DNA from 2 places in the Streptomyces sp. NPDC031418 genome. Region 2 is predicted to be linked to the other one. Evidence: predicted binding sites of a transcription regulator. Region 2 holds the regulator's gene; the other holds the start of a gene.
The links. The regulator HspR, encoded in region 2, represses chaperone genes until heat shock. The targets are predictions, from matches to a motif close to TTGAGNNNNNNNNNCTCAA.
Positions count from the first base shown of each region.

Region 1: the regulator HspR is predicted to act here: its motif matches at 11,560-11,578, upstream of lon (endopeptidase La).

Region 1 is NZ_JBVIJC010000010.1:1,250-15,997, reverse strand. Features, by position in the region: gene ACZ5CZ_RS16035 (aKG-HExxH-type peptide beta-hydroxylase) at 1-444, shown strand, start outside; gene fxsT (FxSxx-COOH system tetratricopeptide repeat protein) at 539-3,541, shown strand; gene ACZ5CZ_RS16025 (multifunctional oxoglutarate decarboxylase/oxoglutarate dehydrogenase thiamine pyrophosphate-binding subunit/dihydrolipoyllysine-residue succinyltransferase subunit) at 3,689-7,465, opposite strand; gene ACZ5CZ_RS16020 (HAMP domain-containing sensor histidine kinase) at 7,766-8,890, opposite strand; gene ACZ5CZ_RS16015 (response regulator transcription factor) at 8,887-9,627, opposite strand; gene ACZ5CZ_RS16010 (spermidine synthase family protein) at 9,776-10,453, opposite strand; gene ACZ5CZ_RS16005 (rhomboid-like protein) at 10,624-11,451, shown strand; gene lon (endopeptidase La) at 11,601-14,036, shown strand; gene ACZ5CZ_RS15995 (serine/threonine-protein kinase) at 14,130-14,748, shown strand, end outside.
Region 2 is NZ_JBVIJC010000033.1:59,253-74,000, reverse strand. Features, by position in the region: gene ACZ5CZ_RS35620 (ATP-binding protein) at 1-2,942, shown strand, start outside; gene ACZ5CZ_RS35615 (hypothetical protein) at 2,989-3,537, shown strand; gene ACZ5CZ_RS35610 (hypothetical protein) at 3,590-5,863, shown strand; gene ACZ5CZ_RS35605 (hypothetical protein) at 6,041-6,652, shown strand; gene ACZ5CZ_RS35600 (WhiB family transcriptional regulator) at 6,780-8,159, shown strand; gene ACZ5CZ_RS35595 (hypothetical protein) at 8,199-8,459, shown strand; gene ACZ5CZ_RS35590 (hypothetical protein) at 8,461-9,021, opposite strand; gene ACZ5CZ_RS35585 (hypothetical protein) at 9,083-11,884, shown strand; gene ACZ5CZ_RS35580 (heat shock protein transcriptional repressor HspR) at 11,950-12,399, opposite strand; gene dnaJ (molecular chaperone DnaJ) at 12,405-13,574, opposite strand; gene grpE (nucleotide exchange factor GrpE) at 13,614-14,279, opposite strand; gene dnaK (molecular chaperone DnaK) at 14,276-14,748, opposite strand, start outside.

The DNA of each region.
Region 1 (14,748 bases), on a different contig from region 2:
CCGATGAGCGCCACCCTGCGGACCGCGCCCGGCGCCGTCCTGGCCCAGCTGCCGGCCGACCGGCGCGAGCTGGTGGAGCTGCTGGTGCACGAGACCCACCACACCAAGCTGGCCGTCCTGGACGAGCTGGTGCCGCTGTGCCGGCCCGGCGGCAGCCTGCACCGGGTGGCCTGGCGGCGCGACCCGCGGCCCGTCCCCGGCGTGCTCCAGGGCGCCTATGCGCACCTGGCGCTGATGGACCTGTGGTCCAGGGCGCGCACCGGAGCCGCCTGGGTGTGGCGTCGGCGCGCCGCTGAACGGTTCGACGCCTGCCTGGAGCAGGTCGCCGAGGCCTTGTCGGCGCTCGCCGGGTCCGATGAACTGACCCCGCACGGAAGGGAGTTCGTCCGGCACATGGGCCGTCACCACGCCCGCCTCGCGGGCGCCGCCCGACAGCCCGGATGACGCTCCGTGGAGGGGTTATTGCGTTACGTTATGCGTTATGCGTTGTGCGCGCGGCTGCCCGTGAGGCCGGCAGCCGCCGGAACAGGGAGCGGCGATGGCGGAACAGCGGCGACCGGTCGCCACGGACGCGGCGGCACCCGAGCATGTGCTCGTGGTCTTCCCGGGCTACCACCGCTCATGGGCGGCATGGATCGCGCAGTGCCTGGAACGGCACGGGCGCCGGGCCACCCTCCAGCGCTGGGACCCGCCGCGCGAGGTGGCGCTGGAGGACTCGCTCGGCGATCTGCTGCTGGCCAGCGGCCAGGTGCTGCTGGTCCTCAACGACTGGTTCTTCGAGCTGGGCCCGCGCCCGCCGGGCGAGTGGAACGACGCCCTGCGCGGCTTCGTCGCCGCGCACGCCGACCGGTTCGCCGCGGTCAACCTCACCAACCGCCCGCTGCTGCCCGCCACCGCCGTACTGGAACCGGCCAGCCTGTGGGCGCTGAGCGAGGAGGCCGCCGAGGAACGGCTGCTCCGCCGGCTCGGCATTGAACCCCTCGCCCGCCCGCGCCCGGTGCCGGGCCGCATCCGCTACCCCGACGAGCGCTGCGAGATCTGGGGCGAGGTGCCCCGCCGCAACCCGCGCTTCACCGGCCGTGACGACCTGCTCGGCGAACTCCAGCAGCGGCTCGCCGACGCCGAACGCGGAGCCGCCGCCTGCACCCTGGTCGGCATGTCCGGCATCGGCAAGACCCAGCTCGCCGCCGAGTACGCGCACCGCTTCAGCACCGACTACGACCTGGTGTGGTGGGTCAACTCCGACGACCGCACCATCCAGCGCGACCGCCTCGGCGAACTCGCCGTCGAACTCGGCCTGCGCGCCGGCAGCGAGCCCGGCGAACGCATCCGCGCGGTCCGCAACGCACTGCGGCGCGGCGAGCCGTACGGGAACTGGCTGGTGGTCTTCGACGGCTGGGACGACATCGAGGGCGTGAGCGGGCTGCTCCCGCAGGGCACCGGGCACGTCCTGATCACCTCCCGGAACCGGGGCTGGAGCGAGCACACCGACGTCCTGGAGATCCCCGCCTTCCTGCGCGCCGAGTCCACCGGCTATCTGATGCGCCGCGCCCCGCACATCTCCGCCCGGGAGGCCGACGAGGTGGCCGCCGAGTTCGGGGACGTACCGCTGCCGCTGGTGCAGGCCGCGTCCTGGCTCGGCGAGTCCCGGATGGAGGTCGCCGAGTACCTGCGCATGGTGCGCGAACGCCGGCTGTCCACCGTCGACGAGCCCGTCACCGGCGAGGGCTTCCCGCAGTCCTCGCTGACCTCCTGGGCCATACTGCTCAACCGGCTGCGCCGCTCCCAGCCGCAGGCCATCGACGTGCTCGGACTGTGCACCTCCTTCGCCCCCGGCCGCATCCCGCTGGGCCTGATCCGCGCCTACCCGCGCGCCGAACTCCCCGACGAGCTGCGCTGGATGGCCACCGACCTGCCCGCCTGGACCCGGGCGCTGGACACCCTGGTCAGCTACTCGGTGCTCACCCGGGAGACCCGCGGCCCACTGGCCGCCGAGATGGGCCCGCACCAGGAGTCCGTGCACATGCACCGGCTGGTCCACGACATCGTCTCCAAGCTGACCGGCGACAGCGGCCGCGAGGTGCACCGGCGGGCGGTGCGCACCCTGCTCGCCGAGGCCGACCCCGGCAACCCCGCCGACAGCCGCAACTGGCCGCGCTACGCCGAACTCCTGCCGCACCTGTCGGCCTCCGGCGCCCTGGAGAGCCGCCAGCCGCGCGTGCAGGAACTCGTCCTGAACTGCCTGCGCTACTGCTCCCGCAGCGGCGAGTACAGCGGCGGCCTGGAACTGGCCCAGCAGGTGCGCGAGCACTGGTCCCGGTTCATGGAGCCGATCGACCAGCCGATGCTCGACCTGGCCACCCAGGAGGGCAACATGCTCCGCAACAGCGGCCGGTTCCGGGAACTGTACGAACTCCACCGGGGCGTGCTGGGGCAGCTCCAGGCCGCGCCGCGGCGCAACGAGATCGGCGAGCTGGCCAGCAAGGCCGCCCTCGCCTCCGGGCTGCGCTCGCTCGGCCGCTACCAGGAGGCGTACGACCTCCAGCGCGAGGTCCTGGAGGGCAACGAGCGGCTCCTCGGCCCGGACGAGCCGCCGACCCTGGTCGCCCGGCACAACCTCGGCGTCAGCCTGCGCATGCTCGGCCGGTACGCGGAGGCGCTGGACCTCGACCTGGAGACCCTGGCGCTGGGCGAGAGCGTGCTGCGCGCCCGGCACATCAACACCCTGCACTCGGGCAACGCGGTCACCCACAGCCTCCGGCTGCTCGGCCGCTACCGCGAGGCGCTCGCCCGCCAGGAACCCGTCGTACGGCTCCATGTGCAGGTGCTCGGCCCACGGCACCCGCAGACCCTCGAAGCCCGCTCCCAGCTGGCCATGTGCCGCCGCCGGGAGGGCGGCAACGCGCCGGACGTCGGCCCGGCCATGGCGGGCCTGCTGGACGAACTGATCCAGCTGTACGGCCGTGAGCACCACCGCACGCTGGGCTTCCTCACCAACTACGGCAACTTCCTGCGCGAACACGGCGATCTCAGCCATGCCCGGGAGCTGATCGACGAGGCGGAGGCGGGCTACCGGGCGCTGCTCGGCCCCGCGCACCCCGTCGCCACCGGCATGCTCTCCAACACCGGGCTGGTGATGCAGGCGGCCGGCGAGCGGGCCGACGCGCTGGCCATGTTCGAGGCCGCGCTCGCCGGGCTCAGCGCGACGCTCGGGCCGGACCATCCCTGGGTGCTGGGCTGCGCCCTCAACGCGGCCGGCGCGCGCAACCTCAACGGGCGGATCCCGGAGGCGGTGGAACTGAGCCGGGACAGCCTGCGCCGGGTGCGGCACATGCTGGGACACGAGCATCCGCTGACGCTGTCCTGCCAGGTGGCGCTCGCCGCGGACCTGCGCGCCGCGAACGAGCAGGAGGAGGCGGGCAAGCTGGAGGAGGACGCCCTGCTGGCCCTCACCCGCACCCTGGGCGCCCAGCACCCCCACACCATCTCCTCCCGCCAACGCATCCGCCCCTACTGGGACTTCGAGGCCTACATCGGCTGAAGCGCGCCCCAAAGGGGCGCGGGGAACTGCGCGAGCAACCGCAACCGGACCCGCAGCCGCACACGACCTCATCCCGCCCCCGGGTAGGCGAAGGGCCCGGTACCGAGTACGAAACTCGATACCGGGCCCTTACGGGGTCAGTGGGGCTTACGCCTCAAAAACCTCACGCACCAACTGCTCCTGCTCCGCCTGGTGCCGCTTCGCGGAACCCACCGCCGGGGACGAACCGTGCGGACGCGAGATGCGCCGCAGCCGCTCGCCGGCCGGGATGTCCGCGCCGACCGCCAGGTCGAGGTGGTCGATCAGGTTGAGCGCGATGAACGGCCACGCACCCTGGTTCGCCGGCTCCTCCTGCGCCCACAGGTACTTCTCGGCGTTCGGGTACTTTTTGATCTCCGCCTGGAGCTCGGCACCCGGCAGCGGGTACAGCCGCTCGATACGGATGATCGCGGTGTCCGTGACGCCCCGCTTCTGCCGCTCGGCCTCCAGGTCGTAGTAGACCTTGCCCGCGCAGAAGACGACCTTGCGGACCGCGGCCGGGTCGACCGTGCTGTCGCCGATGACCGGGCGGAACTCGCCGCTCGTGAACTCCTCCGCCTTCGACGCCGCGGCCTTCAGACGCAGCATCGACTTCGGGGTGAAGACGACCAGCGGCTTGTGGTGCGGGTTGTGCACCTGCCAGCGCAGGAGGTGGAAGTAGTTCGACGGGAGCGTCGGCATCGCGACCGTCATGTTGTTCTGGGCGCACAGCTGGAGGAACCGCTCCGGGCGGGCCGAGGAGTGGTCCGGGCCCTGGCCCTCGTAGCCGTGCGGCAGCAGCAGGACCACACCGGAGGTCTGGCCCCACTTCTGCTCGGCCGAGGAGACGAACTCGTCGACGACGGTCTGGGCGCCGTTGACGAAGTCGCCGAACTGGGCCTCCCACATCACCAGCGCGTCCGGGCGGGCCAGCGAGTAGCCGTACTCGAAGCCCATCGCCGCGTACTCGGACAGCAGCGAGTTGTAGACGTTCAGCCGCGCCTGGTCCTCGGAGAGGTACTGGAGCGGGGTGTACTCCTCGCCGGTCTCCCGGTCGATCAGCACCGCGTGGCGCTGGCCGAAGGTGCCGCGCTGGGAGTCCTGGCCCGCCAGGCGGACCGGGGTGCCCTCCAGCAGCAGCGAGCCGATGGCGAGGGTCTCGCCCATGCCCCAGTCGATGGTGCCGTCCTCGACCATCGCCGCACGCCGCTGCAACTGCGGCTGGAGACGGGGGTGGACGGTCATGTGCTCGGGCACGCTGACCTGGGACTCGGCGATCCGCTTGACGACCTCGGCGGAGATCGCGGTCGGCACCGCGACCGGGAAGCCGTCCTGCGGGGCCTCGGCGGCGCCGCCGGCGGGCTGCGCGGTGGCCTCGCGGACCTCGGTGAAGACCTTCTCCAGCTGGCCCTGGTAGTCCTGGAGCGCCTGCTCGGCCTCTTCCAGGGTGATGTCGCCGCGACCGATCAGGGACTCGGTGTAGAGCTTGCGCACCGAGCGCTTCTTGTCGATCAGGTCGTACATCAGCGGCTGGGTGAAGGCCGGGTTGTCCGACTCGTTGTGACCGCGGCGGCGGTAGCAGATGAGGTCGATCACCACGTCCTTGTTGAACGCCTGGCGGAACTCGAAGGCGAGCCGCGCGACGCGGACCACGGCCTCCGGGTCGTCGCCGTTCACGTGGAAGATCGGGGCCTCGATCATGCGGGCCACGTCCGTCGCGTACATCGACGAACGCGAGGACTCGGGGGCCGCGGTGAAGCCGACCTGGTTGTTGATGACGATGTGGACCGTGCCGCCGGTGCGGTAGCCGCGCAGCTGCGACATGTTCAGGGTCTCGGCCACCACGCCCTGGCCCGCGAAGGCCGCGTCGCCGTGGATCGCCACCGGCAGGACGGTGAAGTCCGTGCCGCCCTTGTTGATGATGTCCTGCTTGGCGCGGGCGACGCCCTCCAGGACCGGGTCCACCGCCTCCAGGTGGGAGGGGTTGGCGACCAGGGAGACCTTGATCTGCTCGCCGTCGAGGCCGGTGAAGGTGCCCTCGGCGCCCAGGTGGTACTTGACGTCGCCGGAGCCGTGCATCGACTTCGGGTCGAGGTTGCCCTCGAACTCGCGGAAGATCTGCGCGTACGACTTGCCGACGATGTTCGCCAGCACGTTCAGCCGGCCGCGGTGGGCCATGCCGATGACGACCTCGTCCAGGCGGGACTCGGCCGCGGAGTCGATCACCGCGTCGAGCAGCGGGATGACGGACTCGCCGCCCTCCAGGGAGAAGCGCTTCTGGCCGACGTACTTCGTCTGGAGGAACGTCTCGAACGCCTCCGCGGCGTTCAGCCGGCGCAGGATGCGCAGCTGCTCCTCGCGCTCCATCTTGGAGTGCGGGCGCTCCACCCGGTCCTGGATCCACTTGCGCTGCTTGGGGTCCTGGATGTGCATGAACTCGATGCCGGTGGTGCGGCAGTACGAGTCGCGCAGCACGCCGAGGATGTCGCGCAGCTTCATCATCGACTTGCCGGCGAAGCCGCCGACGGCGAACTCGCGCTCCAGGTCCCACAGGGTGAGGCCGTGCTCGACGATGTCCAGGTCGGGGTGCTTGCGCTGCTTGTACTCCAGCGGGTCGGTGTCGGCCATGACATGGCCGCGGACCCGGTAGGAGTGGATCAGCTCGAAGACGCGGGCGGCCTTGGTGACGTCGTCGTCGTGCGAGGCGTCGATGTCCCGGAGCCAGCGGACCGGCTCGTAGGGGATCCGCAGCGCCTCGAAGATGTCGTCGAAGAAGCCGTTCTCGCCGAGCAGCAGGTTGGCGACCTGGCGCAGGAACTCGCCGGAGGCGGCGCCCTGGATCACCCGGTGGTCGTAGGTCGACGTGAGCGTCATGACCTTGGAGACACCGAGCTTGTTCAGGGTGTCCTGGCTGGTGCCCTGGAACTCGGCCGGGTAGTCCATGGAGCCGACGCCCATGATGACCGACTGGCCGGGCATCAGACGCGGGACCGAGTGGACGGTGCCGAGGCCGCCGGGGTTGGTCAGGGAGACCGTCACACCGGTGAAGTCGTCCATCGTGAGCTTGCCCTCGCGGGCGCGGCGGACGATGTCCTCGTAGGCCTGCCAGAACTCGAAGAAGTTCAGCGTCTCGGCCTTCTTGATCGCCGCGACGACCAGCTGGCGGTCGCCGTTCGGCTTGACCAGGTCGATGGCGAGACCGAGGTTGACGTGGGCCGGCTTGATCAGCGTCGGCTTGCCGTCCTTGACGCCGTACGACCAGTTCATCGACGGCATGGCCTTGATGGCCTGCACCATCGCGTACCCGATGATGTGCGTGAAGGAGATCTTCCCGCCGCGGGCGCGCTTGAGGTGGTTGTTGATGACGATGCGGTTGTCGAACAGCAGCTTCACCGGGACGGCGCGGACCGAGGTGGCGGTCGGCACCTCCAGCGAGGCGTCCATGTTCTTCGCGACCGCGGCGGCCGGACCGCGCAGCACGATCTGCTCCGGGCCCTCGGGGGCCGCGGCGGCGGGAGCGGGCTTGGCCGCCTTGGGCTGAGCGGGCGCCTGTGCGGGCTGCGCCGGCTTGGCCGGGGCGGGAGCCGGAGCCGCGCTCGCGGGCTTCGGAGCGGCCGGAGCGGCGGCCTGCGGGGCAGGGGCCGGGGCGGCGGCCTTCGGGGCCGGGGTGGTGGTCTCTGCGGCCCCCGCGGCCGCAGTACCCGCCGGAGCCGGGGTGGCGGGTGCACCCGGCTTGTAATCGGCGAAGAAGTCCCACCAGGCACGGTCTACCGAATTCGGGTCCTGGAGGTACTGCTGATAGATCTCGTCGACGAGCCACTCGTTCGGACCGAACGCGGCAGCGGGGTTCTTCCCGGCTTGGTCGTCGGTGGAGACGCTCGGGTTACTGGGGGACTGTGGCGACACGGCGGCAACCGCCCTCTTCCGCTTCACAAGGTGATGGACAGCGGGAATAAAGGCTACGCCTCCATCGGCGGGAAGGTCAGGCCGAGCAAGGTCATCGTCGCGTAAGTCACATCGGAAATCTTGTTTCGGGGCTTGATATGGCGGGAAACAAGCGTGGTTCCACTGTGGGAGGGTGCACGGGCCGGGCCCGGCGCGCCTTCGTTCGAAGGGTGGCGCGGGCCTGCTCCTGATCACACGTGTCCAGCTGCGCGGAAGGGCAGCGACCGGCGTGGATCTTGTGCCTCCGGTTCGGACTTTACGTCAACTTGGTGCGGAAGTCAGTCCCGGGAGAGTGACGATGATCCGGCAGCCCCGCTCGGATTCGGCCACACCGATCCGGCCGCCGTGCAGATCCACCGCCCAGCGGGCGATCGCCAGCCCGAGGCCGGTGCCGCCGTCGCTGCCCGGGCCGTGCGGCCGGGTCACCGCACCCCGGTTGAACCGCTCGAACACCTTGTGCCACTCCGACCGGGGGATGCCGGGGCCCTCGTCCAGGACCTCCAGCTCCAGCGACTCCGGCTGCGGCCCGCGCCGCGCCCGCACCGTCACCCGGCCGTGCGGCGGGCTGTGCTTGACCGCGTTGTCGATCAGGTTGGCGACGACCTGGTGGATCCGCTCCGGGTCCGCGTGCGCGGTCAGCTCCGGCGGGGAGACGTCCAGGTGCAGATGGACGTCCGTACGCGTGTGGCGGCCGGTGTCCGAGGCCAGCCCAGCACGCGCCGACGCCGCCATGTTGGCCTCCTTCAGCACGCCCGAGAGATACGGCCACACCTCGAAGCGGCGCATCTTCAGCGGTACGACGCCGTTGTCGAGCCGGGACAGGTCCAGCAGCGTCTCCACCAGCCGGCCGAGCCGCTCGGTCTGCTTCAGGGCCGTCCGCATGGTCTCCTGGTCGGGCTCGGTGACCCCGTCGACGATGTTCTCCAGCACGGCGCGCAGTCCCGCGATGGGGGTGCGCAGCTCGTGCGAGACGTTCGCGACCAGTTCCTTGCGCTGCCGGTCCTGGGCCTCCAGCTCGTCGGCCATGACATTGATCGTCTGGGCCAGGTCGCCCAGCTCGTCCCGGCGGTTCTCGCTCACCCGGCGGGTGTAGTCGCCCTCGGAGATGGAGCGGGCCACCGTGTTCATCTCGTCCAGCGGCATGGTGAGCGAGTGCGCCACGAACTGCGTGATCAGCAGCGTGGCGATCATCGAGAAGACCGTGATGAAGCGCAGCTCGGTCTTGGTGTGCACCGCGATCATCGACAGACCGGTGGTGATCAGCACCGAGATGACGACCAGCGCGCCCAGCTTGGTCTTGATCGAGAACGGGCGTACGCCGCCCCAGGGCTCCTCCACGGGACTCCCGGGGCTCCTGGGTGCGGCCTGCCGCCCGGCACCGCTCATGGCGTCGGCGTCTCCAGCGCGTACCCGACCCCGTGCACCGTGCGGATCCGCTCGGCGCCGATCTTCCGGCGCAGCGCCTTGATGTGGCTGTCGACCGTACGGGTGCCGGAGGCGTCCGCCCAGTCCCACACCTCGGCCAGCAGCTGCTCCCGGGAGAGGACCGCGCGCGGGGTGTTCGCCAGGCACACCAGCAGGTCGAACTCGGTCGGCGTCAGATGGACGTCCTCCGACCGCACCCGCACCCGGCGCTGGGCGTGGTCGATCTCCAGCTCGCCGAGGCGCAGGATGCCGCTGCGCGGGGTGGCGGCGGCCAGCGCGGCCCGCTCCACCCGGCGGAGCAGCACATGCACGCGGGCCGCGAGTTCCCGCATGGAGAACGGCTTGGTCATGTAGTCGTCGGCGCCGACGCCGAGCCCGACCAGCATGTCCGTCTCGTCGTCCCGCGCGGTGAGCATCAGTACCGGCACCGGCCGCTGCGCCTGCACCCGGCGGCAGACCTCCAGGCCGTCGAAGCCGGGCAGCATGATGTCGAGGATCAGCAGGTCGGGCTGCCAGGCCTCGGCGGTGTCGACCGCGGCCGGACCGTCGGCCGCGGTCTGCACCAGGAATCCCTCTGCGCGGAGCCGGGCCGCGATGGCGTCGACGATCGTGGTGTCGTCCTCGACGACCAGCACCCGGCGCTGCGCGCCCGGTGTGCTGGTCGCCGCACCGCTCTGGGAGGTGTGTGTCTGCTCCATCGCCCGCCCCTGCTTGTTGCTTTCCGGAACCCGTGGGGTGATCCCATGTCTGCGATCGACGCGTGAGGACCGGCCGGGGGACCTGTTGAGAGATCCGTTGACTGATCCGCGTCAGGGCAGCACATTACGGGGACTCGCCGTGCCGTCGCTATCCAGGGCGGACGCCGAGGTGCACGGCGTCGGGAACGCCCCGGGCAACGGGGACCTCTTCGGTACGCACCTGACGGAACCCGGCATTCCGCAAGCTTCCTTCAAATTCCGGAGAGGGCTCGGCCGACCACACCGCGAGCACCCCGCCCGGCCTCAACACCCGGGCGCAGGAACGGAGTCCGGCCGGTGAGTACAGACTGCCGTTGTCCTCGGTGACGGTCCAGCCCGGCCCGTTGTCGATGTCGAGGCACAGCGCGTCGAACGTGTCCGATGTCTCATTGACGTAACGAACGAGATCGGCTTCCACGATCTCCGTCCGGGGGTCGGCGAGCGCCCCGGCGGACACCTGGGCGAGCGGCCCGTCCCGGTGCCAGCCGACGACCGCGGGCTCCCGCTCCACGACCACGATCCGCCCCCAGCGCCCGTCGGCGGCGGCGTGCGCGAGCGAGAAGCCGACGCCCAGCCCCCCGATCAGCACCGCCGGCTCCGGCCGGCCGTCCAGCGCGTCGTACGCGGCGTCGACCAGCAGCCGCTCCGAGCGGCCGTCGGAGGTGTCCATAAGAAAGCAGCCGTTGGCGATGATCTGCAACAGCGCGCCGTGTCTGCGCAGCACCACCTCGCCGTACGGCCCGTCACGCCGGTCCAGCACCACAGGAGAGTCGTCCAGGGCAGTCATGCGTCCATCCTGCTCGAACTGGGCATTTCCTTCACGGGAATTGCGGATGACGCGGCCGTGGACGCAATCGGACGGTGAGAGGTTGCTGTGAATCCGCTCTCGCGTGGCGTCGGTCATAGACAGCGGCCCGCGCAACGCTGACTGTGGGCGTAACGGAAGGAGCGCCTCAGGTGGAACGGACCGCGACGGGCCCGGTGGCGCCCGCGCTCCCGGCGGACTCGCCTCTTCCCGGCGGAGTCGTCGTCGCGGACCTGCTGGACGGCATGCCCGCCCCGCGCGCCGCGCTGGCCGGGGCCGCGGATGTGCGGAAGGCCGTGGACACGACGGGGACCGCGCAGGCCGTGGCGGTGGCTCCCGTCGTACGGCGCCCGCCGTCCGCCCTTCCGGCGCGGCTCGGGCGGCTGGTGCCGACGCCCGTCGGAACCCCGTTCACCTTCGGCTATGCGACGCTGCTGGCCGTCACCTCCGTGATCGCCATGGTGGCCGACCCCGCGCTGGTGCACGCCCTCTACCGGGACTCCAGCACGGACGTGTTCCACCTGGCGTGCTCCCCGGTGACCGTGCTGGTGGCCAGTGCGCTGTGGATCGCGGGCGGGATGGTCTCGCCGTACGCCTTCGCCTTCGTGCTGGTGCTGACCGCGCTGGAGCGCCGGATAGGCGGGGCGCGGGCGGCCGCGGTGTTCCTGTCCGGGCACATCCTGGCCACCCTGGCGACCGAGGTGCCGGTGGGCCTGGCCGTCGCCCTCGGCCACCTCCCCCTCACCTCGCTGCACCGCCTCGACTACGGCATCAGCTTCGGTGTGGCCGCCAGCACCGGCGCCCTGGCCGGCCTGCTCACCCCCTGGCTGCGCTGGCCCCTGCTCGTCTCGGTGGCCGGGCTGCTCCTGGACGACCTGGCCGCCTTCACCGATCCGATGACCGACTGGGGCCACCTCATCGCCCTGACGATCGGCGTGCTGGCCTGGCCGCTCGTCCGCCGCTGGCAGCGCCGCGCCTGAGCGCGCTCACCCCTCGCACTCCCCGAACCGCCCCCGTGGCACCCCCACCCCTGAACGTGATCGCTGAGAGCAAACACAATCCAGGGAACAATCCCCCTAGCCAGAACATTGAGTCGGTACAGCTCAAGTTACCGGCCTAAGGGGAGATCATGGCTGCTGAGTCACCGGCTTTCACTCTCGTCCTGCCCGTGCTGCCGCTCGACGACGAGGTCGTCCTGCCCGGCATGGTGGTTCCGCTGGACCTGAGCGATGCCGAGGTACGGGCCGCGGTGGAGGCCGCACAGGCCGCCGCCCGCTCCGAACCCGGAAAGCCCAAGGTGCTGCTGGTGCCGCGCATCGACGGCACCTACGCCAGGACGGGTGTGCTGGGCACGGTCGAGCAGGTCGGCCGGCTGGCCGACGGTGACCCGGGAGCCCTGATCCGCGGCCGCGGCCGGGTCCGCATCGGCGCCGGCACCACCGGCCCGGGCGCCGCCCTGTGGGTCGAGGGCGCCGAGGTCGCCGAGGAGGTGCCGGACCCGCTGCCGGGTCAGGTCGCCGAACTCGTCAAGGAGTACAAGGCGCTCGCCACCACCTGGCTGAAGAAGCGCGGCGCCTGGCAGGTCGTCGACCGGGTCCAGGCCATCGACGGCGTCGCCGCGCTCGCCGACAACTCCGGCTACTCGCCCTTCCTCACCACCGAGCAGAAGGTCGAACTGCTGGAGACCACCGACCCGGTGGCCCGGCTCAAGCTCGCCACCCAGCAGCTCCGCGACCACCTCGCCGAGCAGGAGGTCGCCGAGACCATCGCCAAGGACGTCCAGGAGGGCGTCGACAAGCAGCAGCGCGAGTTCCTGCTGCGCCGTCAGCTGGAGGCCGTCCGCAAGGAACTGCGCGAACTGAACGGCGACGCCAAGGACGCGGCCGAGGAGTCCGACGACTACCGCGCCCGCGTGGAGGCCGCCGACCTGCCGGAGAAGGTCCGCGAGGCCGCCCTGAAGGAGGTCGACAAGCTGGAGCGGGCCTCCGACGCCTCGCCCGAGGGCTCCTGGATCCGCACCTGGCTGGACACCGTCCTGGACATGCCGTGGAACGTGCGGACCGACGACAGCGCCTCCGCGTACGACATCCAGGGCGCCCGGGCGATCCTCGACGCCGAGCACGCGGGGCTCGAGGACGTGAAGGAGCGCATCACCGAGTACCTGGCGGTGCGCAAGCGGCGCGGCGAGCGCGGCCTCGGCGTGATCGGCGGACGGCGCGGAGGCGCCGTACTCGCCCTGGTCGGGCCGCCCGGTGTCGGAAAGACCAGTCTGGGAGAGAGCGTCGCGCACGCCATGGGCCGCACGTTCGTCCGGGTCGCCCTCGGCGGCGTCCGGGACGAGGCGGAGATCCGCGGTCACCGCCGTACCTACGTCGGCGCGCTGCCCGGGCGGATCGTGCGGGCCGTCAAGGAGGCCGGGTCGATGAACCCGGTGATCCTGCTCGACGAGATCGACAAGGTCGGCTCCGACTTCCGCGGAGACCCCGCCGCGGCCCTCCTGGAGGTCCTCGACCCGGCGCAGAACCACACCTTCCGGGACCACTACCTGGAGGTCGAGCTGGACCTGTCCGACGTGGTCTTCCTCGCCACCGCCAACGTCCTGGAGGCGATCCCGGAGGCCCTTGCCGACCGGATGGAGATCGTCCGCCTGGACGGCTACACCGAGGACGAGAAGATCGTCATCGCCCGGGACCATCTGCTCCCGCGCCAGCTGGAGCGGGCGGGCCTGGACCGGGACGAGGTCACCGTGGAGGAGAGCGCGCTGCGCAGGCTCGCCGGCGAGTACACCCGCGAGGCGGGAGTGCGCACCCTGGAGCGGTCCATCGCGCGGCTGCTCCGCAAGGTCGCGGCCCAGCACGAACTGGGCGAGCGGAAGCTGCCGTTCACCGTGACGGACGCCGATCTGCACGCCCTGATCGGGCGGCCGCGCCATGTGCCCGAGTCCGCCCAGGACCCGGCCGAGCGCCGTACCGCCGTCCCCGGCGTGGCGACCGGCCTCGCGGTCACCGGCGCCGGCGGTGACGTGCTCTTCGTCGAGGCGTCCCTCGCCGACCCGGAGACCGGCGCGGCGGGCCTGACCCTCACCGGCCAGCTGGGCGACGTGATGAAGGAGTCGGCGCAGATCGCGCTGAGCTTCCTGCGCAGCCACGGCGCCGAACTGGAGCTGCCGGTGGCCGACTTGAAGGACCGGGGCGTGCACGTCCACTTCCCGGCCGGCGCGGTCCCGAAGGACGGCCCGAGCGCCGGCATCACCATGACCACGGCCCTCGCCTCCCTGCTGTCCGGCCGGCCTGTGCGCACGGACGTGGCGATGACCGGCGAGGTCTCGCTGACCGGCCGGGTGCTGCCGATCGGCGGGGTGAAGCAGAAGCTGCTCGCCGCGCACCGCGCCGGGGTGACCACCGTGATCATCCCCAAGCGCAACGCACCCGACCTGGACGACGTCCCGGCCGAGGTGCTGGACCGGCTCGACGTGCACACCGTGACCGACGTCCGCCAGGTCCTGGAGCTGGCGCTCACGCCCGCCGCGCAGGACGCGACGCCGGAGGTCCCGCTGGCGGCATGACCCCCGCCCGGCACGCGGCGAGGCCCGGGTTCCCTGCGGGGACCCGGTCCTTCGCCCTGCGCGGACAAGCAGGGCACTCGGTAGAATTCAGGCGTGAGTTGGCCTCCCAGCCGGCCCTCCGGGCTGATCGGGGCCGAGATCGCGGGCTACCGCGTGGAACGCGAGCTCGGCCGCGGCGGCATGGCCGTCGTCTACCGGGCCCGGGACCTGCGCCTCGACCGGACGGTCGCGCTGAAGCTGCTGGCCCCCGAGTACACGCGCAACGACGCCTTCCGCCGCCGCTTCGCCCAGGAGTCCCGGGTCGCGGCCGCCATCGACCACCCGCACATCGTCCCCGTCTTCGAGGCCGGTGAGACGGACGGCGTCCTGTACATCGCCATGTGCTACGTCGCCGGGCAGGACCTGCGCGCGCTCATCGACCGCGAGGGCCCGCTCGCGGTGCCGGCGGCCCTGCGCATCGCCGCCCAGCTGGCCTCCGCGCTGGACGCGGCCCACGCCCGCGAACTCGTCCACCGGGACGTCAAACCCGGCAATGTCCTGGTGGCCAGGGGGGTCGACAGCGACCACCCCGAGCACGTCTACCTCACCGACTTCGGACTGGCGAAGAAGTCCCTGTCGCTCACCGGGTTCACCAGCGCCGGAGAGTTCGTCGGCACCCTGGACTACGTGGCGCCGGAGCGGATCGCGGGGCGCCCGGTGGACGGCCGGGCCG
Region 2 (14,748 bases):
TGGCGTCCTCGTCGAGCAAGAAGAAGCAGAACGGCAACGGCGGTTCCGCCGGGAACCGTTCCCGCCCGTCCTCCTCGTCGTCCGGGGCCGCGTCCGCCCGCCGCGAGGACCTCCGGCTGCCCTACCGCTACGCCGACGACATGATCTTCGTGCACGGCGACTCGGTGTGGACCGGCCTGGTGCTGCCCAACGCCATCGACGAGTACCTGAACAGCACCGAACTCCAGGCGATGGCCGAGGGCCCGGCCCGCGGTCTGCTCAACCTGGCCCGCGGTGACCGCAACGTCGAGTGCCACTACCGCAAGGTGTACCAGCCGATCACCGCGCTGACCTGGGCGGAGGAGCTGAACGCGATCGCCTGGGACCCGACCGAGAACTACAAGGCGTACAACCTGCGCAAGGCCGAGTACCAGGAGCGGATCGGCGCCAAGCGGGAGCGGAACATCCTGCTGGTGAAGCTGGGCTCGCTCAAGCGCACCAGCGGCTCCACCGGCGTGCTCGGCAAGGACGACGAGCCGTACGACGAGCCCGGACTGCTCCGGGGTGTGCGCAGCACCGCCGACCGCGCGGCGGCCACCGCGACGGGCGTCGCCGACGAGCACCTGTCCCCGTCGGTCATCGCCGAGTGGACGCAGGTCGCCGTCGAGGTGCACGAGAGCCTGGAGAACCTCAAGGGCACCCCGCTGACCCGCGAGGAACTGGTCTGGCTGATCCGCAAGCCGCTGCACGGCGATCTGCCGGTGCCGCCGGAGCCGGTGCTCGGCTCGCGCGCCTGGGGACCGGACCAGTTCGACCTGGTCGTCGACTTCTCCGGCGAGAACCGCAAGACGCACATCGTGCTGCACCAGTACGACGAGGTCACCGGCGAACGTCAGACCAGCTACACCACCACCCTGGTCGCCGCCAACTGGCCCGCGGAGACCCGCTTCCGCCAGTCCACGGCCTGGGCCCGCTACGCCGCGCAGCACGTCGACTTCCCCGTCGAGATCGACATGCGGTTCACGCTCATCCCGTACCCGAAGTTCAAGGACCGCGCCGACAAGATCCGCGGCAACCTCGTGGACGAGATGAACGACATGGCCAACTCCGGCCGCACCCCGGACACCAAGCTGGCCAACCAGGTCACCCGCGCCCAGGAGCTCGTCGACGACATCGAGGAGCACAAGATGCCGGGTATGGAGGCGCAGATCCGCTTCACCATCTCGGCACCGGACGTGAAGGAGCTGGAGCGGCGCCGGCGCGTGCTGGAGATGCAGTTCAAGCAGGACCTGAAGGTCACGCTGCTGCGCCCGACCCGGATGCAGTGGCGGCTGCTCCAGGCGCAGCTCCCCGGGGACGCGCCCAAGCTGCCGATCGCGCCGTACATCCGGCTCCAGGAGGTCGAGCAGCTCGGCGCCGGGCTGCCCACCGCCGGCACCGAGCTGGGCGACAACCCGGAGACCCGCTCCGGCAAGCGCCTGGGCTGGGTCGGCAACCTGGTCGGCTGGGCGGGCAAGATGCCGGTCCACTACTCGCTGCACGTGGGTCCGGCCCGCAACGACGGCGGTGGCCTCGCCATCGTCGGCGCGTCCGGCGGTGGCAAGTCCTCGCTGGCGCTCCAGAAGTTCTACGAGGAGTCGGAGTCGGGCGTCCGCTGCCTGGTCATCGACCCCAAGACCGACTTCGCCCAGCTGTGCTACTACCTGGCCTTCGGCTCCCAGGTGAACGACCCCGCCTTCGCCTCCGACGCCGAGGCGGGCATCCTCGGCACCCCGGACAGCCGCTTCCAGCCCCTCAACCGGGAGTTCTGGGCGGAGACCGAGGTCGTCGACCTGCTCAAGGGCCAGGCCGGCGTCCTCGACCCCTGGGTCATCGCCCGCGACGTCCCCTCCGGCCGGCTGCTGGCCGAGTCGATGCTGCGCGGCTTCCTCGGCGACGAGGACTACCAGCGGGTCCGGCTGCCCGTCATCGAGGCGATGGCGGCCGTGGTCGGCCGCTACAACTCCGCGATCCGCCAGGCCGTCGAGCAGGGCCTGTCCGCCCGCGACGCCGAGCAGCAGGTACCGCGCCCGACCCTGTGGCAGGTGGTCGACGAGGTCGTGGAGTCGTACGACCACGCGGTCTCGACCGGCGACCGCGAGGCCGCCAAGGACCTCAAGCTCGCCCAGATGCTGCTGACCGAGCTGCGCACCCTGCCCTACGCCCGGCTCGCGTTCGCGGCCGAGCCGAAGCCGCTGAGCAGCATGCGCAAGCGCCGTACGGTCATCACCCTGCGCGGTTTCCAGTCCCCCGCGGCCTCCGACCCGCGCAACTGGAACCCGGCCGAGCGCCTCGCCGCCACCGCGCTGATGGCGGTCGTGGAGCTGGGCAGCCAGATGCTGGACGTCGGCTACGAGAAGAACCCGGTCACCGGCGAGGTCGGCCTGCGCCCCAAGGCGCTCTTCGTCGACGAGGCGTACGTCGTCACCGCCACCGAGGCGGGCCGCGACCTGATGCGCCGCGCGCTCAAGCAGGGCCGCTCCTACCTGGCCGTCACCGTGCTCATCACCCAGCAGGCCATCGACCTGGTGCAGATCGAGGACTCCGAGGCGCGCAGCGGTGGCGCCAACCAGATCCACACGGTGTTCGCGTTCAAGCAGAAGTCGGCCCAGGAGGCGTCCCTGGTCGCCCCGCTGCTCGGCCGCCCCGAGGACGACCCGAAGGTGATCGCCGCCCTCCAGGAGCTGCGCACCGGTGTGTGCCTCCAGCGGGACGCCGACAAGCGCGTCGGCACGGTCGCCGTCGACCTGGTCTTCAAGGAGATCCTCGCCGCCACGGACACCAACGGCACCACCCGGCCGGCCCGCCAGGGCATCGACCCGCCGCAGAGCGTGTGGCAGTGGACCTTCCTCCAGGAGGCGGACGAGGACCCGGCGGCCCGCGCGACGCAGCCCGAGCCCGACCGCACCGCCCAGCCCGCGTAGCCGGCCCGCACCCCCACCCCCCAGGAACAGGACAGACACCATGCGCATGACCCGAGCACTCGCGACCGGCATCGGCATCGTCGCCCTGGCGGCGACGGCGGGGTGCGGCGGCGGTGGCGGCGGCGACAAGAAGGGCGGCAGCGGCTCGGCTTCCGATCTGCCCTCGGCCACGACCGTCGCGGCGGCCGCGAAGTACGTGGGCCAGTACACGACCTGCGGCAACACCCAGTCCGGCACCGCCTACGACAACAACACCGAGAGCAACCAGTCGTGGGGCGCCGGCGGCGAGGCCGAGGACCCGTCCTGGGGCATCAAGGAACGCGCCGTGTGCGAGGACAAGAACGGCACTCCGATCACGCTGCTGCTCACCCCGGACATGAAGAAGTTCCAGACCGCGCTCAAGAAGCACCACAAGCAGATGCTGGTCGGCGCGGACTTCGCGGTCGTCCTGATGGACGCGGATGCCATCCAGGGCATGCGGAAGTCGAAGCTGAAGTTCCTGAGCTGCGAGCCGAACTTCTCGGTGCCAGGCGGCTACACCAAGGAGCCCGCCCTGGTCGACGGCTGCGTGCTGACCAACTACGTCCCCAGCTGATCCGGCGCTCGCCCCGCCTCCCCACCTGTCCCCGCGTCCCGAAGGATTACAGATGCCCTCGCGCACCGCGCTGCACCGCGCCATAGGCAAGGCAGGTGTGGTGATCCGTGCCGTCCTCTTCGTGGCGCTGACGCTGACGGCGCTCACCCTCGCCGTACCCGTGTCGGCCTACGCGAGCTTCGCGTGCGACTTCACCGGGGACGACAACTACTCGCAGGACACACCTGGTTCGAACGGCGAGTCCATGTTCGCGGCCACCGCCCAGTGGGAGAAGGGCCAGCAGGCCGGCTCGCTCACCGACCCCAGCGGCACGGTCACCGGCGCGGTGCACATGCCCCTGGACGCCGACCAGTACACGCTGTACGAGCTGGACGCCATGCGCGGCCTGAACTGGTCGCAGACGTTCAAGGGCCGCGGTGACGCCTCCGAGGCCAACGGCGACTTCGGCAGCGGCGCGGACCACTGCTCCGTCATGTCCTACGTCAACAACGGCATCGCGAACTCGATCTTCGACGGCACCAAGATCTTCACGCGGGCGGCCATCTCCATCAAGGAGTCCGCCTCCAACCCCAGCCCGCTCTCCGGCCTGTACGAGGGCCGGGACAGCGTCGTCGCGTCGCTGAAGAAGAACGTCCTCGAGCCCGCCGTACCGGTCATGATCCTGCTGGTCGGCCTGTGGGTGTTCACCAAGTGGCGCAAGGGCGACATGCGCGAGGTGTGGGCGGGCATCTCCTGGTCGGCGCTCACGGTGATCGCGGTCACCGCGTTCCTGACCGGCAACAACTACAGCAATGTCGTCAGCAGCGCGGACGGCTATATCGCCGAGGCCAACTCGGCGCTCACGGAAGCGGTGCTCGCCGGCACCAGCGGCAGGATGCAGTCCCCGTGCGACCTGCCCAACGGCGTCTACAACCGCGGACTGCGCGTCTCCAGCTGCGCCATGTACGACACCCTCGCCTTCCGGCCTTGGGCCCTTGGCCAGTTCGGCGACCCGGGCAAGAACTGCATCTTCAAGAAGGACGGCGGCAAGATCGAGGGCGGCGCCTGCATCGCGAAGGAGCCGAACAAGCTCTGCGACTTCGGACGCGGCGCCCGGTGCGAGGACCTGCGGGTGAAACAGGTCGTGGCCCAGTCGATCACCAACAAGGAGGCGTTCAACAAGACGCAGGACGACAAGATGATGCACGTCTGGACGCCCATCCGCCGGCAGATCGCCGGTGGTTACGACAAGGGCGACGACAAGGGCACAGAGCGCAGCATCTACGACGTCTCCTTCAACGAGTGGGCCGGCAAGAACGCCGGCAACCGGGTGGGTCTCGCGTTCTACTCGATCGTCGCCGCGCTCATCGTCGGCCTGATGGTCATCGTGCTCAGCGCCCTCACCCTGCTCTGGCACGCCGTGACGCTGATCCTGGTGATCCTGCTGCCGCTGGTGGCCACGATCGGCATCCACCCCTCCCAGCAGAAGGTGCTCAAGAGCTGGCTGGAGACCTTCATCCACAGCTTCGTGCTGCGCGCGGGCTTCGGCGTCATCCTCACCGTGCTGCTGGTCCTCTACCAGATGATCCTCCCGGCCAAGGTCGCCCTCGGCACCCAGCTGCTGCTGCTCCTGCTGGTCACCATCGCCATCGTGATGATGCTGAAGAAGCTGCTCGCCGGTAACTTCACCCCGCAGATCGCGGGCGGCGAGGACATGCTGGGTATCCGGGACACCGCGAACGCCGTCGCGAGCAAGGCGGGAATCACGGCCCCCGCTGCCGCCGCCGGAGCGGCGCGCGCCGGCGGCCGGGTGGCGGGCTCCACCGCCAGGGGAGTGTCCTGGGCCGTCGACCGGACGGCCTTCAAGGGCAAGGGCCGCGAGAAGCTCCAGAGCTGGGGCGTGCTGGGCCAGTCCAAGCGGGAGCAGCGCAAGGCGGCGTACCAGAAGGCGAAGACGGTCCAGAAGAACTACGAGGACGCCATGGAGCAGCCGCCGGCCGCGCCGCCGAACCTGGAGAAGCCGGCCACCCGCCGGCCCAGCGGCCGGATCAGCAGCTCCACGGCCGGGAAGGCGCCCCAGCAGACCGCGGCACCGGAGCAGCGCCAGGCCCCGGCCCAGCAGCAGCCGGCCGCCCCGGCACCGGCGCCCGCATCGCAGCGCCCGGCTCCGGCACCGGCTCCCCAGCCGCGACCGCAGCCGCAGCCCCAGCCGCCGGCACCCCGGCCGCAGCCGGCAGCGCCCCGGCCCCAGCCGCCCGCTCCGCGCCCCCCGGCGCCCGAGCCGCCGTCCGCGCCGCACATGCCGCCGCCCCGCGACCCCCGCGACCCGCGCGGCCGCACCCAGTAACCCGCCCCATCCCCCGCCCCGCCACCAGAAGGAGCCGCTCCGATGCCCGCCCCGACCGCCGCTCGTCCGCCCGGACAACCGGTCGCGGGCGGGCCGCGGGCCGGGCAACGGGCGGTCGGCACACCCCGCAGCACCAGCGCCTGCCCAGGGCAGGACGACGACGGGAACGACGCCCGGATGAACACAAGAACCCACGACCTGATCCGTCGCTTCGTCCGCCAGGACAAGAACGACACCTGGGCCGTCCGCCTTCTCCCGCGGGTCGTCTTCGGCCTGGCCGCCGCGTACACGCTCGTGGCGCTCGCGGCCCAGAGCGGCTCCTCCTTCATCACGGTCTGCACCCTGCTGGTGCTCGGCGCGATCGTCTGGCTGCTGCGCCGCCGGGGGCAGTTGCTGCTGGCCCTGGGTTCGACCGTGCTGACGGCGGCCCTGGCCGGGTATCTCTCCGCCGCGGGCGAGAACGCGCGCGGCACGGCGAGTTCCCTGCTCACCGGCCAGACCGTGTTCGGTTACTGGGCACTCTCCGGCATGGCACTGCTCGGCGCCTGGATGGTCAAGGAGCACCCGGGCCGGCGCGGAGTCACCGTCGTCCTCGCGGACCTGGTCCTCCTCATCGCCTCCGGCATCGGGATGTTCGCACCGCAGACCGGCGTCCCGATCGGCTTCATCGGCCTGCTCTGTGTGCTGGCGCTGCGCGGCGGCACGGCGAAAGCGCTGCTCAGGCGGGTGCGGCGGGCGGGGCCGGAGAACCAATCCCACGTCAGGGCGGCCAAGCGACGGGACCGTTGATGCTGTTGTGAACGTTTCGTCGCGTCACTGTCTCAGCTCTGTACGCGGTTTGCACATGCGTTGCAGCCGTTTTGACAGGTGCTTTAGAGTCCCCAACGCTCAAGGATCACCACGGGGGACTTCACACATGCGCCTGGCACGTCGAACGACGCTGCCCGCACTGCCCGCGCCTCGCGTGCGCGAACGGCATCGGGAGGCGTACATACCTGACGCGGCACTGCCCTGCCGCCGCCGTCCGGACGTCTTCCAGCACCCGCTGCTGGAGAACGCCCCGGACTCCGCCGGGGTTCCCGGCACCACGCCCGAACAGCGGCGCCAGCATCTCGTCCTGCTGCGCACCGCCCGTGACCTGTGTGCCTCCTGCCCGCTGTGGGCGGAGTGCCTCCAGGACGCGGTGGCCTACGCCGAGCCCTACGGCTACGCGGCGGCCACCACCCCCGAGGACCGCCGCCGGATGCGCCGCGCCCTCGGCATCGGGGACGCCTCGGGCGACCTGCCGACGCGGGTCGCCGAGGGCGCCGACGACCAGGCCCGGCGGCTGGCCCGGCTGCGCTCCCGCACCGCCGAAACGATTCGTCCCCGCCCCTCCGACCAGGGCCTGCCCAGCCTGGAGCAGATCCTCGACGCCTTCGACCTCCTCCAGGACCAGCCACCGCACGGCCCCGAGGAGCCGGAGCACCCCCTACCCACCCTCAGCACAGCAGACCCCGGGCCGACCGGGTGGCACACGGAAAGCGGGAACGAGCACATGGCAGCGGCCGGGGCCGGGGAGCGGACCCCCTTCTCGTACGAGGATCCCGCCCAGGCCGTACGACAGGCCCTGCTCGGCCCGCTGGTGCGCGCGACCCTGCCCGCGCTGGCCAGCCTGGAGCAGTTCGTCGCGATGCTGGCCTGCCTGCCCGGCAGCGACGTCCGTCCGGAGGCGCTCGGCGAGATCCGCGCCGTGAGCGCCGCCGTCGCCGCCCTCGTCCCGGAGCCCGCCGACGACTCCGCGCCCGGACCCCGTCTGCTCGGCGGGTCGGTCTCGGTGGAACTCGCCACCAAGGACCCGGTGGCCGCGCTGCGCCGGGACGTGATCAACCCGCTGCTGCGCGAGCTGGCCGTGAGCCTCGGCAACATCGAGACGGTGGCGACCATGCTGGCCGCGACCGGGGACGGCGCCGACGACGGGCTCGCGACCATCCGCGGGGCCCTGCACCGGCTCCACACCCACCTTCCGCACCCGGCCCCGGACGGCCCCGTCACCCATGGCACCGGCACGGCGGCCGTTCCCGAGCAGCGCCGCCGTCCCGCCACCGTGCCCAGCATCCGCGCGGCGGTGGAACGCGCGGTGGCGGCCTTCCCGGGACCGTTCTCCGCCCGCGACATCCAGCGCGCGCTGCCGCCCGGGGTCTACGGCGACCCGTCGAAGACCATCAGCAACGTCCTGTCCGCCCTGGTGAAGTCGGGCCGCCTGGAACGCGTCTCACGCGGCACCTACCAGCGGGCCGAGGACCCCCTGTCCTGACCCGCCCCTTACGACTGACGGCACTCTGCGAGGATCCCGATGACCGAACCGACGCCCCCTGCTCCCGCCCCGGGCACCGACGCCCAGGTGCACGTCTTCTCCCCCAACGCCGGGCTGATCGACGGCGTCCCGGTCACCGCCCCGCCCTACGGCGACATCCAGGAGGTCATCCTGTCGATCCTCCAGCAACGGGCCCAGCAGCTCGGCGCCCCCACCCCGGCGACGATCAACGACAACCGGTACGGGGGCGCCATCCGGCTGCTGGTGCACCCGAACGGGGTGACGGAGCAGCTGGACTGAGTCAGTTCGGGTCGCTCGGAGCGCCTGACTCGTCGATGATGTCCAGGACAGCCTGGGCGTCCCGGACGTTCATCTCCAGAAGGTCACGGTCGAACTTGCCCGGCTCCTGCTGGTAACGAGCCCTGCCCCGCTCGGAGGTGAAGGCCGCAGCGGGAACGGCGTTCTGGCCCGGCGGAATGAATTTGAGAATCTCCTCGAATGCTGCAACCGCGTAGGCCACCGCGCCGCGCAGCTTGTAACGCTCGGACGGAGGCGTATTGAGGAGCTGAACGCCCGTTGATTCGGAGATTCGGAAGGCCACTTCGGCGAATTCCCCGGGATCGATGATCCGGGACGGCTCCGAGCCACCGAATGCGGGGGGAGGCGGCGGAAACTCCTCGGACATGCGGAAGACGAAGCGGCGGTTCTCACCGCACTGCCGGCACACGCCCTCATAGACCGCCACGAGGTCGTCACCGTGCTGTTCCAGCTGGTGCCGGCGTTCGAAGTCCCCGGAACCGCACGTACAGGGATGCAGGTCCATGTACAGGTGTGCTTCGGACGAAGAGCGTGCTGTCAACATGTCATGATCCTATGGCCTGTTCGTCGGGTGCGTACAGAAACATACGGGGGAGGAAATCCACATGAGCGACACGGCCACCAACGCGGAGTTGCGGGCCCAGCAGTCCACATTGATCGCCACGGCCGAACGCGAGCTAGGCGCCGTGGCCGCTACCGTCCTCGGGGATCGATTCGCTTCCCTGCAAAAAGCGCAGGCGGAGGACAAGCGCGAATACTTCGTTCTGGAGGACACCCAGGGCGGCAAGGCCACCCTGTGGCTGGACGCCGTACCCATGGAGACGGGGGCCGTCGCCCGGACGGTGACGAACACGACGTCGGACCAGTACATCGTGCAGGTCTCCGACCGGCTGCCGAACGAACACCTGCCCCGTGTCCTCGCGCACGAGGTGGGCGAACTCGTCGCCGTACGGGACCGGTCGAGTCAGGGGCTGGCGCCGGTGCGCGAAAGCCTGCTGGATCCGGAGTCCGACGTCGCCAAGCAGTCCGAGCTGTCCAGCCAGGACCACGGGCGCATCGGCGAGCTGAACTGGCTGGCCGCCCGCTTCTCCGACACAGGCCTTTCGGACGAGCAGCGGGCCGAGGCACGTGCCGACTTCTCCGCTCTGCTCGATCAGTACGGGCTGCGGCCGTCCGCCGCCGCGAGTGAGGCGGAGGCGCACAAGGAGCAACTCGATGCGGCACGCTTCCGCCGCTTCACGTCCAAGGCGTATCTGAGCGGAGACGCACAACGCCTCGTCGACGCCCTCGCCCAGCCCATAGAAAACCTTCCCCCCGCCGACGCCACCGCCCTCCAGGCCCGCCGCGAGGCCGCCGTGCGGGCGGAGCGGCAGGTCGAGGCGTTCATCGGGCGCCGGGACGTGGCCATGCCGATGCCGGGGTACGACCAGAACGGGGTGCCGCTGGCCCGCGACCAGCTGGCGGCGGCGGCCGAGCAGTGGGCGGCCTACCGGTCCCAGGTCAGCGAGGGCACCGTACGCGCTCTGGAGGAGCAGCTGGCCGCCGGGGAGCTGCCGCGGCGCAAGGTGGTGATCGGCGGCGGTGCCAGCCTCACCGGACGCGACCCGGACGCCCTCCTGGTGGACGGTGTGGGCCGCTGGCACCTGGACCCCGGCGAGGGCATCGTGCAGTCGGCCGACCAGGACCGGGACCTGGCCGAGTGGATGGGCGTCGACCCGTACGGCGCGGTCCCCGATCCTCGTCGCCGTGTGCCCATCGAGGCCGTACGGATCTGGGAGGACCACCTCGCCACCCAGGGCGACGTGGTGAACGGCCACGCCCGGCTGCATCTCGGGCAGGACGGCGACCTCCTCGCCGAGATACGCCCGTTCGGCCCGGACGGAACCGAGCGGGAGACCGCTCTGTGGGTCGGGTGCGACGGTGTGCCCAGCATTTCCACCGGTCTGACCCCCGAGGTCGTGCCGGGAATGCCGCGGGGCGCCTTTCCGGTGGAGAGCCGCGCGGAGGCCGTACGGGTGCTCGGCGAGAGGCTGCGGGAGCTGGAGGGACAGCAGGTCCCCGGCACCCGGGAGATGCGCGAGTGGCTGGAAGACCCCGAGCGCGCGGGCATGGACACCCGCACGTTGCTGAGCGCCCTGGAGAACTCCGCCTGGAAGGACGTGCTGACCGGGCCGGCCGACCAGGCCTCGGAGCGCATCGAGAACTGCTTCACCGCGCTGTCCGCCACCGAGAAGTGGGAGGCGGCCCGCGAGGCGGCACCGGGGCGGGCGCTGCTCGGGGACGAGGTCGCCGAGAGCCGGTTCGACCCCAGCGCCGCCCAGCACTGGGTCGTCGCGGGCGCCGGCGGGACCGGAGTGGCCAATGCGGAGATCATCCTGCTCCAGAACCCCGAGGCCCGGGTCACCATCGTCGGCGCGGAGCCGCCCCCGGCACTGCTGCACCAGGTGCAGTTCCCCAAGATGCTGAAGGAGTTCGGCGAGGAGGGCGACGGGCGGCTCACCTTCCGCAACGCACGGGTCGGCGCGGTCGAGACGTACCAGGACGAGTCCGGCCGTACCTGCTTCCGCGTCCCCTACGAGGAGAAGGACCAGGCGGGCAACCCGGTCCGCGGCGTCGTGGAGGCCGACGGATACGTCACCAGCCTCGGGCGTACCAACCCGCTGCCGCCCGCCCTCCAGGACCTCGCCCACGAGGTGCGCGACCGGGGCGGGGAGATCTCCGGTGACCTGATGTTCGACCGGGACGACCAGTACATCGGTTACGGGCTCACCTTCTCCGTGGACGGCCGCGAGCACCGGGTCGACGTGGACGGGGCCGCCTCCTGGCAGCTGCCGCGCGAGGTGTTCCCCCCGGAGTCCGGTCTCCAGCAGCAGCTGAACGCCATGGGCCTGCGTGGGCTGCCCTCCGAGACGGGCAACGCCGCCCCCGGCTTCTCCCCCATCGCCCGGCAGAGCGCCCTGCGCGCCCGCGCGGTGGCGGCGGCGCAGGAGGGTGACGTCACCGCCGTACAGCACCGGTCGACCGTCCCGGAGCGCTGGCAGCGCCCGGAGAAGGGCCCTGCGGAAGGTCCGGCGGCCGGCGGCCCGGGAGGCTCAGGAGGCCCGGGCAACGCCCTGTCGTCACCCGAAAGGGACAACGCTGCCCAGCAGGAGCAGGTGCAGCAGGCGCAACCGGTCCAGCCGGTGGAACCGAAGGGGCCCAAGCCCGCCGCTCAGCAGGGGCCCGTGGCGCCGAAGGAGCCGAAGCCCGCCGCCCCGCGGCCGGCCCCCGAGGTTCCCGGTTCGGACCTCTGGTTGCCCGGTGTCAATCTGAACCGCTCGGAACGGCCCGCCGCGCCGGTCCAGCAGCCCCAGCAGGCCCCGCCGGAGCACCAGCGGCCGGCCCCCGAGGTCGGCATGGGCGACTGATCCCGGGAACGACGAAGGGGCCGGCGGGATTGCTCCCGTCGGCCCCTTGTCCTGTTCCACTCACATCAGTCCGTCTGCTGCCGCTTCGGTCGCCACACGACCAGCGCGCTGGTCTGCTGGACCTCCTGGTACGGGACCAGGTCGCGGCGGTAGGAGGCGTGGACGGCGGCCTCGCGCTGGCGCATGGTGGCCGCCGCGCCGTCCAGGGCCGCTTCCAGTTCCGCGACGCGGGACTGGAGGGCGGCGACCTGGTTCTCCAGTTCGATGATCCGCTTGATGCCGGCCAGGTTGATGCCCTCGTCCTGCGACAGCTGCTGCACCTGGCGGAGCAGCTCGATGTCGCGGGCCGAGTAGCGGCGGCCCCGGCCGGCGGTGCGGTCGGGGGAGACCAGGCCCAGGCGGTCGTACTGGCGCAGTGTCTGCGGGTGGAGTCCGGAGAGCTGGGCCGCCACCGAGATGACGTAGACCGGGGTCTCCTCGGTCAGTTCATACGGGTTACGTCGACGGCCGTCCATCTCTCTCAAGCTCCCTTCGCAGCCTCGAACAGCTCCGCCCGCGGGTCCTCGCCCGCGGTCGCCTCGCGATACGCCTCGAGCGCGTCACGAGCCTTCCCCGACAGGTCCTTCGGAACACTCACCTCGACGGTGACCAGCAGGTCGCCGTGGGTGCCGTCCTTGCGGACCGCGCCCTTGCCGCGGGCGCGCATGGTGCGGCCGTTGGGCGTGCCGGGCGGCAGCTTCAGGGTGACGGCCGGGCCGCCCAGGGTGGGCACCCGGATCTCGCCGCCCAGGGCCGCCTCCGCGAACGTCACCGGCACGGTGACCGTCAGGTTGTCGTCCTTGCGGCCGAAGACCGGGTGGCTGCCGACGTGGACGGTCACGTACAGGTCGCCCGCCGGGCCGCCGCGCTCGCCGGGCGCGCCCTTGCCGCGCAGGCGGATGCGCTGCCCGTCGGTCACCCCGGCCGGGATGCGGACCTGCATGGTGCGCGAGGACTTCGCGCGGCCGCTGCCCTTGCACTCCATGCAGGGGTGCTCGGCGATCAGGCCGCGGCCCTTGCAGTCGGGGCAGGGGTCGGTCAGCGAGAAGCCGCCGCCGGAGCCCCGGGCGACCTGTCCGGTGCCGACGCAGGTCGGGCACACGCGCGGTGTGCCGTTCTTGTCGCCGGTGCCGGAGCAGGCCTTGCAGGGGGCCTGGGAGGACATCCGCAGCGGCACCGTGGCGCCCTCGATGGCCTCCGTGAAGCTCAGCGTCACCTCGGTGTCGACGTCCTGGCCGCGGCGCGGCTGGGTGCGGGTGGCACCGGTGCCGCCGCGGTTGAACAGGCCCCCGAAGACGTCACCGAGTCCGCCGCCGAAGCCGCCGGCCTGGGCGCCGCCCGCGCCTCCGAAGAGGTCGCCCAGGTCGAAGTTGAAGGAGCCGCCGGCGCCCGGCCCGGGGCGGAAGCCGCCGTTGCCGAACAGGGCGCGTGCCTCGTCGTACTCCTTGCGCTTCTTGGGGTCGCCGAGGACGTCGTTCGCCTCGGAGATCTCCTTGAAGCGCTCCTCGGCCTTGGCGTTGCCCTTGTTGGCGTCCGGGTGGAACTCGCGGGCGAGCTTCCGGTACGCCTTCTTGATCTCGGCCTCGGTCGCGTCCTTGGGGACGCCGAGGACCTTGTAGTAGTCCTTCTCGATGAAGTCCTTGGTGCTCATCCCCGGCGTCCCTCCTTTCCGACTGCGCCGGTTGTCACGTCAGCCCTCGTCCGGGCCACCGCTCTCCTTGTCGTCGGCCTTGTCCGCCTCGGTGGCCTTCTCCTCGGCGCCCTCGGCCTTGACCGTCTGCGCGCCGGGCTGCGGCTCGGCGACGGCCACCCGCGCGGGGCGGATGGTGCGCTCGCCGATCCGATACCCGGGCTGAAGGATCGCCACGCAGGTCGTCTCGGTGACGTCCGGCGCGTACGAGTGCATCAGGGCCTCGTGGATGGTCGGGTCGAAGGGCTCGCCCTCCTTGCCGAACTGCTGGAGGCCCATCTTGGCCGCGACGGTCTCCAGCGACTCGGCCACCGACTTGAAGCCGCCGACCAGTTCGCCGTGTTCCCGGGCGCGGCCGATGTCGTCCAGGACCGGCAGCAGCTCGGTCAGGAGGTTCGCGATGGCGATCTCCCGCACCGCGACCCGGTCCCGGTCGACGCGCCGGCGGTAGTTCTGGTACTCGGCCTGGAGGCGCTGGAGGTCCAGCGTGCGCTCGTTGAGCGCCGTGCGCACCTGGTCCAGCTGGGCCACCAGGCCCGCGTCTGCACTTACGTCCCCGGCCGGGGCCGCCCCCTCCTCGGGGGCGGCCTTCGACTCGGCGTCGTCGGGGGTGGCGCCGGAGGGGACGTCGGACTCCTCCTCGAAGCCCGGGGTCTCCTCCGTCACGCGGCACCGTCCTTGCGCTCGTCGTCCACGATCTCGGCGTCCACCACGTCGTCGTCGGCCTTGGGGGCCTCGGCGCCGGCGGCGGCCTGCGCGGCCTGGGCGTCGGCGTACATGGCCTGGCCGAGCTTCTGCGAGACGGCCGCGACCTTCTCGGTGGCGGTGCGGATCTCGGCGGTGTCCTCGCCCTTGAGCTTCTCCTTCAGCTCGGCGACGGCGGACTCCACCTCGGTCTTGACCTCACCGGGGACCTTGTCCTCGTTGTCCTTGAGGAACTTCTCGGTCTGGTAGACCAGCTGCTCGCCCTGGTTGCGGGCCTCGGCGGCCTCGCGGCGCTTGTGGTCCTCCTCCGCGTAGCGCTCGGCCTCCTCGCGCATGCGGTCGACCTCGTCCTTCGGCAGCGAGGAGCCGCCGGTGACGGTCATCTTCTGCTCCTTGCCCGTGCCCAGGTCCTTGGCGGTCACGTGCATGA